2 regions of the Hydrogenophaga atypica genome follow, and region 2 is predicted to be linked to the other one. Evidence: predicted binding sites of a transcription regulator. Region 2 holds the regulator's gene; the other holds the start of a gene.
The links. Region 2 encodes FNR, which switches genes on or off when oxygen is low (the NO sensors DNR and NnrR bind a similar motif). Its sites were predicted from a motif close to TTGATNNNNATCAA; they were not measured.
Positions count from the first base shown of each region.

Region 1: the regulator FNR is predicted to act here: its motif matches at 3,336-3,349, upstream of ACFQPB_RS02760 (DUF3149 domain-containing protein).

Region 1 is NZ_JBHTCA010000002.1:75,691-81,387, reverse strand. It holds gene ACFQPB_RS02790 (DUF4870 family protein) at 1-68, shown strand, start outside; gene ACFQPB_RS02785 (histidine triad nucleotide-binding protein) at 65-421, shown strand; gene tatA (Sec-independent protein translocase subunit TatA) at 527-763, shown strand; gene tatB (Sec-independent protein translocase protein TatB) at 827-1,312, shown strand; gene tatC (twin-arginine translocase subunit TatC) at 1,319-2,113, shown strand; gene ACFQPB_RS02765 (S1C family serine protease) at 2,129-3,277, opposite strand; gene ACFQPB_RS02760 (DUF3149 domain-containing protein) at 3,415-3,576, shown strand; gene ACFQPB_RS02755 (Nif3-like dinuclear metal center hexameric protein) at 3,607-4,395, shown strand; gene pdxA (4-hydroxythreonine-4-phosphate dehydrogenase PdxA) at 4,392-5,357, shown strand; gene mscL (large conductance mechanosensitive channel protein MscL) at 5,370-5,697, opposite strand, start outside.
Region 2 is NZ_JBHTCA010000004.1:139,474-145,170, reverse strand. It holds gene ccoG (cytochrome c oxidase accessory protein CcoG) at 1-1,179, shown strand, start outside; gene ACFQPB_RS07360 (nitrogen fixation protein FixH) at 1,204-1,470, shown strand; gene ACFQPB_RS07355 (hypothetical protein) at 1,509-1,805, shown strand; gene fnr (fumarate/nitrate reduction transcriptional regulator Fnr) at 1,811-2,530, opposite strand; gene hemN (oxygen-independent coproporphyrinogen III oxidase) at 2,659-4,035, shown strand; gene pdxR (MocR-like pyridoxine biosynthesis transcription factor PdxR) at 4,063-5,535, opposite strand; gene ACFQPB_RS07335 (pyridoxamine 5'-phosphate oxidase family protein) at 5,653-5,697, shown strand, end outside.

The DNA of each region.
Region 1 (5,697 bases), on a different contig from region 2:
TCCTCTACCGCATCGTCAAAGGCATGGTCCGCATGAACGCGGGCCAGCCCATGGAGATTCCCGCATGAGCGTTGACAACTGCTTGTTCTGCAAAATTGTTGCAGGCCAGATACGCAGCAACAAAGTCTATGAAGACGAACACGTGTTTGCCTTCCACGACATCCATCCGTGGGCCCCGGTGCACTTTTTGATGGTGCCCAAGCGACACATCGCCTCCATGGCCCAGGTCACGCCCGAAGACGCAGGCCTGTTGGGCCACATGATGGCGCTGGCACCGCGCCTGGCGCTGGAGCAGGGCTGCCGCCCTTATCCCGAAGGGGGCTTTCGCATCGTGACCAACACCGGCACAGAAGGTGGCCAGGAAATCCACCACCTGCACATCCACGTGATGGGTGGGCCGCGCCCTTGGGCACGCGGCTGAGGGTGCGGCCCCCTGGGGGCGGTATTTGCCCCTTGTCATCGAACGGGCCACCCCAAGCTTTAGAATCCGAGACAGTTCGGGGCACATCCCCACAGGAGATACATCATGGGTAGCTTTTCTATCTGGCACTGGCTGATTGTTCTGTTGATCGTGGTCATGGTGTTTGGCACCAAAAAACTCAAGAACATCGGTTCCGACCTGGGCGGCGCGGTCAAGGGCTTCAAGGATGGCATCAAGGAGGGTGGTCAACCTGGCGCCGATGCCAATGCACCAGCGGCCGGTCAGGTGGCACAAGACACCACCAAAACCACCATCGACGTCGAAGCCAAGCAGAAAAGCTGAGCCTGCCCGGGTGACCCCGTTGGTTGCCCTCTTTTCTGACGCTGTTGTCGGTGTCCCTTCCGCATGATTGACCTGGGTATTTCCAAAATCGCCCTCATTGGGGCGGTGGCTTTGATCGTGATCGGGCCCGAAAAGCTGCCGCGTGTGGCGCGCACGGTGGGCGCGCTGCTGGGCAAGGCGCAACGCTACGTCGCAGATGTCAAGGCCGAGGTCAACCGCTCCATGGACCTCGAAGAGCTCAAAAAGATGAAGGACACGGTCGAGTCGGCCGCGCGCGACGTCGAGAGCAGTGTGCAGACCAGCGCCAGCGATTTCGAGAAATCGTGGTCGGAGGCCACCGCAGGCTTGGAGGACAGCGCGTCCGGGACCGACGCCTTGAACAGCTGGACCCCGCCGCCGCCCGAGTACCGCCACCCCAAGAAGAATTTCCGCCTCAAACAAAAGGCCGTGCCGCAGTGGTTCAAGGCCCGCACGGGCACCCGCACCCGTGCGCAGTCTGGCGCTGCACGGGTGGCGCGTTTCCGCCCCCGCAGCCGTCCTGTTCAATAAACCCGCATGTCCAACAAACCCGATCCGGCCGATGAGCTGGCCGGCACCGAACAGCCGTTCGTCCAGCACCTCATGGAGCTGCGCGACCGCCTGCTCTACTGCGTCTACGGCCTGGCTGTGTGCATGGCCGTGCTGGCCATCTGGCCCGGCCCCAGCGGCCTGATCGATCTGATCGCCGTGCCCATCCGGGCCCACATGCCGCCCGATGCCAAGCTGATTGCGGTGGGCGTGTTCTCCCCATTTTTTGTGCCCATCAAGGTGTTGGGCATGGCGGCGGTGCTGATGTCGCTGCCCTGGCTGATGTACCAGATGTGGGCCTTTGTGGCCCCCGGCCTGTACAGCCACGAGAAGAAGTTCGCCATGCCACTCATTGTGGTGGGCAGCCTGTTGGCTTACATCGGCATCGGTTTTGTGCAGTTTTTTGTGCTCGACAAGATGTTTGGCTTCATCCAGCAGTTCACGCCCGCCAGCGTGGCCGCCACACCCGACATTGCCTCCTACGTCGAGGCCATCCTGTCGCTGTACCTGGCCTTTGGGCTCGCTTTCCAGGTGCCCATTGTGGTCATCCTGCTGGTGCGGCTCAACATGGTCAGCATTGAAAAGCTCAAGGAATTTCGGGGCTATTTCATCGTGCTGGCTTTTGTCATCGCGGCCGTGGTCACGCCGCCCGACGTGATTTCGCAGCTGGCCCTGGCCGTGCCCATGTGCATCCTCTACGAGCTGGGCATTTGGGGTGCGCGCTGGTTCACCAAAGCGAGTGCGGCGCCGGACGCGCCGCCCGAGCGAACCGACCCGAGCTGACAGGCGATCGACGGGTCAGCGGCCAGCGCGGCGCATCGGCTGGCGTTGTGCCGGAACGATTTGCACCTGCTGGCGCGTGTCGCGCCGCGTCACGTCCAATGGCGCGGCCTGTCCGGGCGTGAGTGCTGCCACCGCGCCCAGCAACTCCGGCACTGTGTTGACCTTGACGCCGTTGACCGCCGTGATCACGTCGCCGGGGCGGATGCCCGCTTGGGCCGCAGGGCCGTTTTGCAGCACGCCCGTGATGATCACGCCCTCATCGCTTTTGATGCCAAAACTCTGGGCCAGTTCGGGGCTGAGGTTCTGGGGTTCCACGCCAATCCAGCCACGGATCACCTGGCCATCGCGCACGATGGCATCGAGCACGGTGCGTGCGGTGGCCGAGGGGATGGCAAAACCGATGCCCATGGAGCCGCCGGAGCGCGAGTAGATCGCGGTGTTGATGCCCATCAGGTGGCCATGGCCGTCCACCAACGCACCACCCGAGTTGCCTGGGTTGATGGCGGCATCGGTCTGGATGAAGTTTTCAAAGGTGTTGATGCCCAGCTGGGTGCGGCCCAGCGCGCTGACGATGCCGCTGGTCACCGTTTGGCCCACACCAAAGGGGTTGCCGATGGCCAGCACGGCGTCGCCCACGTGCAGGGCGTTGGAGTCGCCCAGGGTGATCACCGGCAACTCAGGCAGGTCCACCTTGAGCACGGCCAGGTCCGACTCGGGGTCGGTGCCAATGACCTGGGCCAGGGTGCGCCGGCCGTCGTTGAGCACCACCTCGATGTCGTCGGCTTCGGCAATCACATGGTTGTTGGTGAGGATGTAGCCGGCGGGGCTCACGATCACGCCCGAACCCAGGCCTGCCTGGGCTTGGGATTCGTCCTGGTCGCCAAAAAAGAAGCGGAACCAGGGGTCGTTGCTGTTGGGGTGGCGGCTGCGCGCCTTGCTGGTGTTGATGCTGACCACAGCGGGGGCGGCGGCCTGGGCGGCAGCCCGAAAGCCGCCTTCGCGCGTGCCGCCACCGCTGCCGCCGCTGGGGGCCTCGATCACAGGCACGATGCCGGCCACGGTGGGGCGGCGGTCCAGCCATTGGGGCTTGAGTGTCGCGACCACAAAGTAGGCGGCCAGCAACACGGTGGCGGTTTGGGCAAAAAGAAGCCAGAGTCGTTTCATGGGGCGGGTCTGCAGTGGGGTGCGGTGTGTGGTGGGGATTGTCGGTCAAAGCGCCGGCTTGACTTGGCTCAAAGACGGACAGAAGCAGTTGAGGTCCACTGTGTGCACTTGCAAGCACCGTCTGAGGACACACCGCCATGAAAGCCATTGTTGATCTTTTTTCCACTGACTACGGTTTGTTCAGCCTGGGCGTGATTGCGTTCACCATCTTCATGGGTTTCTGGTTCTCGCGTTTTTTCAAGCGCAAGATGGCCGAGGACGCGGCGAACGCTGAGCGCGAAGCGCGCACCCAACCTTGAGGTGCGCGGGCGCGCTGTCAAAATAGCGCGATGCAACCCGCCGCCCCGCCCGCCCCCTGCACCCGTTCACAGTTGGTGGAGGCGTTCGACGCCCTGCTGCAGCCATCGCTGTTCCGCGACTACGGCCCCAACGGTCTGCAGGTTGAGGGGCGCGAGCAGGTGCGCCACATCGTCAGTGGCGTCACCGCCAGCTTGGCGCTCATTGACGCGGCCATTGCCGCAGGTGCCGATGCCATCCTGGTGCACCATGGCCTGTTTTGGCGCGGCCACGATGGCCGACTGACTGGCTGGATGAAACAGCGCGTGGCCCGCCTGCTGGCGCACGACATCAATCTGATCGCCTACCACCTGCCATTGGATGCCCACCCACAATGGGGCAACAACGCGCAGCTGGCCGCCCGCCTGGGCTGGGTGGCCGATGACGCGCCACAGGGCCGGTTTGGCGAACAGGCGCTGGGCTGGCTGGGGCGCAGCACGGTGACACACGGCAGCGCACTCGATCTGGCGCGCCACATTGAATCGCGGCTGGGCCGCACGGTCACCTGCATCGATGCGCCGGGCCGGGCGCCGCAACGCATCGCCTGGTGCACGGGCGGCGCGCAGTCCTACTTCGAGACCGCCATCGCCGCCGGTGCCGATGTGTTCGTGACCGGCGAAATTTCCGAACCCCAGGCCCACTACGCGCGAGAGTGCGGCGTGGCCTACATCGCGTGTGGCCACCACGCCAGCGAGCGCTTTGGCGCCCCTGCGGTGGGAGGTCTGGTGGCCCAGCGTTTGGGGCTGGTCCACACCTTCATTGACATCCCCAACCCGGCATGAGCGCGTCGCTGCCCCTGCTGGTGACCATGGGTGACCCCGCCGGCGTGGGGCCGGAACTGATCGCCATGCTGTTTCGCGACCGGCCCGACCTGGCCCAGCGTTGTGTGGTGGCGGGCGATGCGGCCACGATGGCGCGGGCACGCGTTTGTCTTGGCTGCGACGCCGTGGCCATGCCATTGGTGCAGGCCACCCAGGTCGCAGAGCCTGCGCCATGGGGCCGTGTCAGCGCACACGCAGGGCGGGCTGCGGCCGACTGCATCGAATGGGCCACGCGCGAAGCGCTGGCCGGCAGGGCGGCGGGTGTGGTCACCGCACCCATCCACAAAGAGGCGCTGGCGGCCGCAGGTGTGCCCTTCCCAGGTCACACCGAAATGCTGCAGGCGCTGGCGGCCGAACACCTGGGCGTGCCGGTGGCGCGGTTGCCGGTGCGCATGATGTTGGCCAATCCAGAGCTCAAGACTGTGCTGGTCAGCATCCATGTGTCGTTGCGCCAGGCCATCGAGGCGGTGACCCACGCCAACGTGCTGGAGACCTTGCGCATCACGGCAGCACACTGGGCGCGGCTGCGCCTGGCGCCGCCGCGCATCGCCGTGGCGGGCCTCAACCCGCACGCGGGCGAGGGCGGGCTGTTTGGGCGTGAGGAGATCGAGGTGATTGCCCCGGCCGTGGCCCAGGCGCGGGCCGAAGGCATCGAAGCCAGCGGCCCACACGCACCCGACACGGTGTTCATGCGGGCGCGAGAAGGTTCCTTCGATGTGGTGGTGGCCATGTACCACGATCAGGGACTCATTCCCGTCAAGTACATGGGGCTGGCCCATGGCGTGAACGTCACCCTGGGGCTGCCGCTGTTGCGCACCAGCCCCGATCACGGCACCGCGTTTGATCTGGCGGGCACGGGCCGCGCCGACCCGTCCAGCCTGATCGCGGCGGTGGAGCTGGCCGCCCACATGAGCGGCCGGTGACCCCGGCAGGCGTTATTTTTTCAGCGCGTCGCGGATCTCGCGCAGCAACACCACGTCCTCAGGCGTCGGCGGCGGCTCCGCAGGTGCTGCTGGCGCGGCGGCTTCTTCGGCCTTGAGGCGGTTGATTTGTTTGACCATCACAAAAATGATGAAGGCCAGGATCACAAAATTCAGCGCGATGGTGATGAAGTTCCCGTAAGCCAGCACGGGCACGCCGGCTGCCTTGACGGCCGCCAGCGTGGGAGCGGTGCCTTCGGGCACGGTGCCCAGCGCGACAAACATGTTGCTGAAATCCAGTTTGCCGAACACCAGGCCCACCACCGGCATGATGATGTCGCCC
Region 2 (5,697 bases):
CTGTACCCGCAGGATTTCATCTACCTCACCGGCCTGCTGGTCATCTCGGCGCTGGCCTTGTTCCTGTTCACGGCGGTGGCTGGGCGGGTGTGGTGCGGCTACGCCTGTCCTCAAACCGTTTACACCGAAATTTTTCTCTGGATAGAGCGCAAGGTCGAAGGTGACCGCTCGGCCCGCATACGGCTGGACGAGTCAGCCATGTCGGTCCGCAAGCTGGGCAAAAAATCGCTCAAGCACACGCTCTGGATCGTGTTGTCCTTGTGGACCGGGTTCACCTTTGTGGGCTACTTCACGCCCATCCGTGAACTCAGTGCACTGACCCTGGCCGGTGCCTTGGGCCCGTGGCAGACCTTCTGGATTTTCTTTTATGGTTTTGCCACCTACGGCAACGCCGGTTTCATGCGCGAGCAGGTGTGCAAATACATGTGCCCGTATGCGCGCTTCCAGAGCGCCATGTTCGACAAGGACACGCTCATCGTCACCTACGACGAAAAACGTGGTGAGCCACGTGGTGCGCGCTCCAAGAAGGCCGATCCCAAGGCCTTGGGCCTCGGGTCTTGTGTGGACTGCACCCTGTGTGTGCAGGTCTGCCCCACCGGCATCGACATCCGCAAAGGCCTGCAGTACGAATGCATCGGCTGCGCGGCCTGCATCGACGTGTGCGATGACGTGATGGATAAGGTGGGCTACCCACGGGGCCTCATCCGCTATTCCACCCAGAACGCGGTGGCCAATGGCTGGACACAAGCCGAAATCATCAAACGTGCGGTGCGCCCGCGTGTGCTGGTGTACACCGCCATCCTGGGCCTGATCTGTGTGGCCGTGGGCGTGAGCCTGTTCATGCGCACGCCGCTGAAGGTGGACGTGATCCGCGACCGTGGCGCGCTGGCGCGCCTGGTGGAGCAGGGCCGCATTGAAAACGTGTACCGCCTGCAGGTGATGAACGCCACCGAATCGACCCAGTCTTACCAGCTGGCCGTGAGCGGCCTGGAGGGGGTCACGATCGCTTCCGAGACCAGCATTGAAGTGCGCTCGACCGAAGTGCGTTCGGTGGCCGTGCGTGTGCAGGTGCCGCCGGGCGTGGCGCCGGGCTCGCACCCCATCCATTTCGACGTTCGCTCCACCGGGGCCGATGTGGCCCAGGTGAGCGAAAAAGCCGTATTCCTGGTGCCACGCTGAACTTGCCCGTTTAGAAAGACCCCCATGACAACTGCCCAAGCCCTCAAGAACCCGCCCGTGGCCCGCGCCTGGTGGCGTGAGCCCTATGTCTGGCTGGTGATCGGCGGCCCGGCCGTGGTGGTGGTGGCCGGTATTGCCACCGCCATCATTGCCATGACCAACCCCGACCCTGTGCTTGACCGCAGCGCGCCGCAGACCCGCACGGCGTCACCCGACGAAGCCTTCAAGCTGGCGCCCGCCGGCCAGGCACGCAACCACGCCACCACCGCCACGGTGCCCGTGAAGCCCTGAGCCCCGGGGCCAGACCGACAAACAACAAGGAGACTGCGATGCGCCTGCAACGCCTGATGTGGATTGCGTGGCCGGCCTTTCTGGTGGCCGGCGTGCTGGAGATGGTGGTCTTTGCGATGGTCGATCCGGACGACCTGCACCGCATCGGCGGCGGCGAGCTGGGCTGGTCGCGCCAGGCGGTGTACACCGTGAGCTTTTTCTTCTTCTGGGGTGCGACCATGGCGTCCAGCGCGCTCACCACGCTGTTGGCCATGTCACCTTTCGAGGTGAACCGCTGCCCCGTGCCGCCCGAAGAGCGCCCCGCCGACTGCGCGCGCGAGGGCAACTGCTGCTGAACTGATCAGTTGCAGACCTGGGGGTTCACGATGCGCTTGAGCGCTTCCGTGTCGAGGATCTTCACGTAACGCTGCTTGACCTCGATGACGCCGTCCTCGACGAACTTCGAGAAGGTGCGGCTCACGGTCTCCAGCTTCATGCCCAGGTAGCTGCCGATTTCCTCGCGCGTCATGCGCAGGATCAGCTCGGACTGCGAGAAACCCCGCGCGTGCAGGCGCTGCACCAGGTTGAGCAGAAAAGCGGCCAGGCGTTCCTCGGCGCGCATGCTGCCCAGCAGCAGCATCACCCCGTGGTCGCGCACGATCTCGCGGCTCATGATCTTGTGCACGTGGTGCTGCAAGGTGTTGAACTCGCGTGAAAGCGTCTCCAGCTGGTCGAAGGGCATGACGCAGACTTCGGCGTCTTCCAGCGCGATGGCGTCGCAAGAGTGCTGGTCGGACACGATGCCGTCCAGGCCGATGATCTCGCCCGTCATCTGGAAGCCCGTCACCTGGTCGCGCCCATCGGCGGTGGTGATACAGGTCTTGAAGAAACCCGAGCGAACGGCGTAGAGCGAGGTGAAGCGGTCACCCGTGTTGAACAGGGCCGTGCCACGTTTGATGCGTTTGCGGGTAGAGATCACGTGGTCCAGCTTGTTCATCTCGTCGTGGCTCAGGCCCATGGGCAGGCAGAGTTCACGCAAGTTGCAACTGGAGCAGGCGACCTTGATGCTGTGTGCGTCCATGGTGCGATTGTCAGGTGTTTCCCCATGTTAGCGGAAAACATCATTCACATTTGGAGGGGGTTGACCCAGATCAAGGGCAGAAAGCCCCGTGTCAGGCACAGTTCCTCCCACATTGGAGATGCCCCGACATGCACGTGATTGACGAACAACTGCTGCGCCGCTTTGACGTGCCTGGGCCGCGCTACACCTCGTACCCGACGGCCGACCGTTTTGTGGAAGCCTTTGGCGAGGCCGATTACATCCAGGCCTTGGAGCAGCGCCGCGCCGGCTCGCTGGCATTGCCGCTGTCGCTATACATCCATGTACCTTTTTGCGAGTCGGTGTGCTACTACTGCGCCTGCAACAAGGTCATCACCAAACACCACAGCAAATCGGCCGAGTACCTGCGCTACCTGGCGCGTGAGCTGGACCTGCATGTGCAGCACTTTGGCCGTGGCCACCACGTGTCGCAACTGCACATCGGCGGCGGCACGCCCACCTTCTTGAGCGACGCGGAACTGAGCGACCTCATGCACACCGTGCGCCGCCATTTCAACTTGGTGCCCGGTGGCGAATATTCGATTGAGGTCGATCCACGCACCGTGACCGAACAGCGCCTGGAGCACCTGCACCAACTGGGTTTCAACCGCCTGAGTTTCGGCGTGCAGGACTTCGACCCCGCCGTGCAGAAAGCGGTGCACCGCGTACAACCCGCCGAACAGGTGTTTGCCCTGGTGGCGGCCGCCCGCCGCATCGGCTTCGAGTCGGTCAACGTCGATCTGATCTACGGCCTGCCGCTGCAAACCCCCGAGTCGTTCGCGCGCACTTTGAGCCAGGTGGCCCAGTTGCGCCCCGACCGCATCGCCCTTTACGCCTACGCCCATTTGCCGGCGCGCTTCAAGCCGCAACGCCGCATCGTGGCGGCCGAACTGCCTGCGCCCGCCGACAAGCTGTCCATGCTGTCGCAATCGCTCGACGCCTTCAGCGAGGCCGGTTATGTGTACGTGGGCATGGACCACTTCGCCCTGCCCAACGACGCCTTGGCCGTGGCCAAGCGACAGGGCCGGCTGCACCGCAACTTCCAGGGCTACAGCACCCAGCCCGACTGCGACCTGATCGCGCTCGGCGTGTCGGCCATCGGCCGCGTGGGCGCCACTTACAGCCAGAACGCCAAGACGCTCGACGAGTACTACGACGCCCTCGACCAGGGCCGCCTGCCCATCGTGCGTGGCATGGCGCTCACGCGCGATGATCTGGTGCGCCGCACCGCCATCATGGCGCTGATGTGCCAGGGCCGGTTGCTGTTTGAGTCCATCGAACTGGGTCACCTGCTCGACTTCCGAAGCTACTTCGCGCGCGAACTGGAGCAACTGCAGGATTTCGAAGCCCAGGGGCTGGTGACCATAGACGACCAGTGCATCGAAGTGACCGAAGCTGGCTGGTACCTGGTGCGCGCCATCGCCATGGTGTTCGACAAACACCTGCGCGTGGACCAGGACCGCGCCCGCTTCTCGAAAATCATCTGAGGCCGCAGCGCTGCCGTGGTGGACAGCCTATTTCCCATCCCCGCGCACCACGGCGTCGAGCCGCCGCACCAGCCCTTCCATGGCCTCGGCCGGCACCTGGGCGTAGCCCAGCAGAAAGCCCCGCCAGGGCTGGGCGCGCAGGCCCACTGCGTGCAAGCTGAGCGCCGGAGCCACGATGCCCTGCTGATCCAGCAGGCGCGCGCTCAACGCCACGTCGTCCGCGCGGTCGTCGTGCAGGCGCAGCGCCAGGTGCATGCCCGCCGAGCCGCCGTAAACGGTGGCCACGTCGCCCAGCCGCCGGGTGAGGGCGGCCGTGAGCGCATCGCGGCGTTCGCGGTACAGGCGGCGCATGCGCCGCAGGTGCAGGCTGAACTGCCCGCTGTGGATGAATTCGGCGAGCGCCAGCTGGTCGGCCGCGCGCCCGCGTGGCGCGGTGCGGTCCAGCATCGCGGCCAACGCAGGCGCCAAGGTGGCGGGCACCACCATGAAGCCCATGCGCAGCGCGGGGAACAGCGTCTTACTGAAGGTGCCCAGGTAGACCACGGGCGCGTCCGCCGCCAGCCCTTGCAGGCAGGCCAGGGCCGGGCCGTCGTGGCGGAACTCGCTGTCGTAGTCGTCCTCGATCACCAGCGCGCCCGCCTGGCGCGCGCCCTCGATCAGGGCCAGGCGCCGTGCCAGGCTCATGACGCTGCCCACGGGGTACTGGTGCGAGGGCGTGGCGTAGATCAGCCGGGGGCGCTGGCGCTGCCAGTCGCCGGCGGTGGGGGCCATGCCCTCGGCATCCACCACGATGCCTATGGTCCGGAGCTGCGCCGCGCGGAACGCCGCCACCGCGCCCTGGTAGCCGGGGTTTTCCACCCACACCTTGTCGCCCGCGTCGGCGAAGGCGCGGGCGCACAGGTCCAGGCTGGCCTGGGTGCCGTCGGTCACGAACACCTGGGCCGCGTCCACGAGCGCCCCCCGCGCCACGCGCAGGTGGTTGGCGATGGCTTCGCGCAGCAGGGGTTCGCCCGCCGGGTCGGCGTAGTTGAGCTGGGCGGGCCGCAGCGCGCGCCACGCGCGGTCCAGCATGCGCCGCCACAGCGTGAGCGGGAAGTCATCGAGCGCGGGCACGCCCGGCGCGAAGGCCACCGAGGCGGGGGAGCCGGGCAGCAGCGACATGCCGCGCACCCGCCGCGACAGGCCGGAGGGCTCGGCGGCCGTGGACGTGCGCCAGGGCGCGGCGGGCGCGAACGAGGTGGCCAGGGGCGCCACCACACTGCCGCGCCGGCTGGCCAGGATGAAGCCTTCCGTGGCCAACTGCTCGTAGGCGTAGAGCACGGTGTTGCGTGCTACGCCCAGCTCGCCCGCCAGCGTGCGGCTGGCGGGCAAGCGCGTGCCGCTGGCCAGCAGCCCGGTGCGCACGCCGTGGCGCAGGCAGGCGTGCAGCTGGCGCTGCTGCGACCAGCTGGCGTGGGCGGGCTGCGCGCGAAAGGCGGAAAAAAGGAGTTGGTAGTCCATTTGAGGAGGTCGGTTTCTGTGGCTCTAAAAAATAGCACGGATATGGGTCTTATTCGGATGCCAGCAGGCGATTACATTGCGCTTCCTCCGTCTACCGCAACCCAGGAACAAGCGCCCGTGAGCAACACCACCGATCTGCCCTCCACCAGCCAGCCGCCCAGC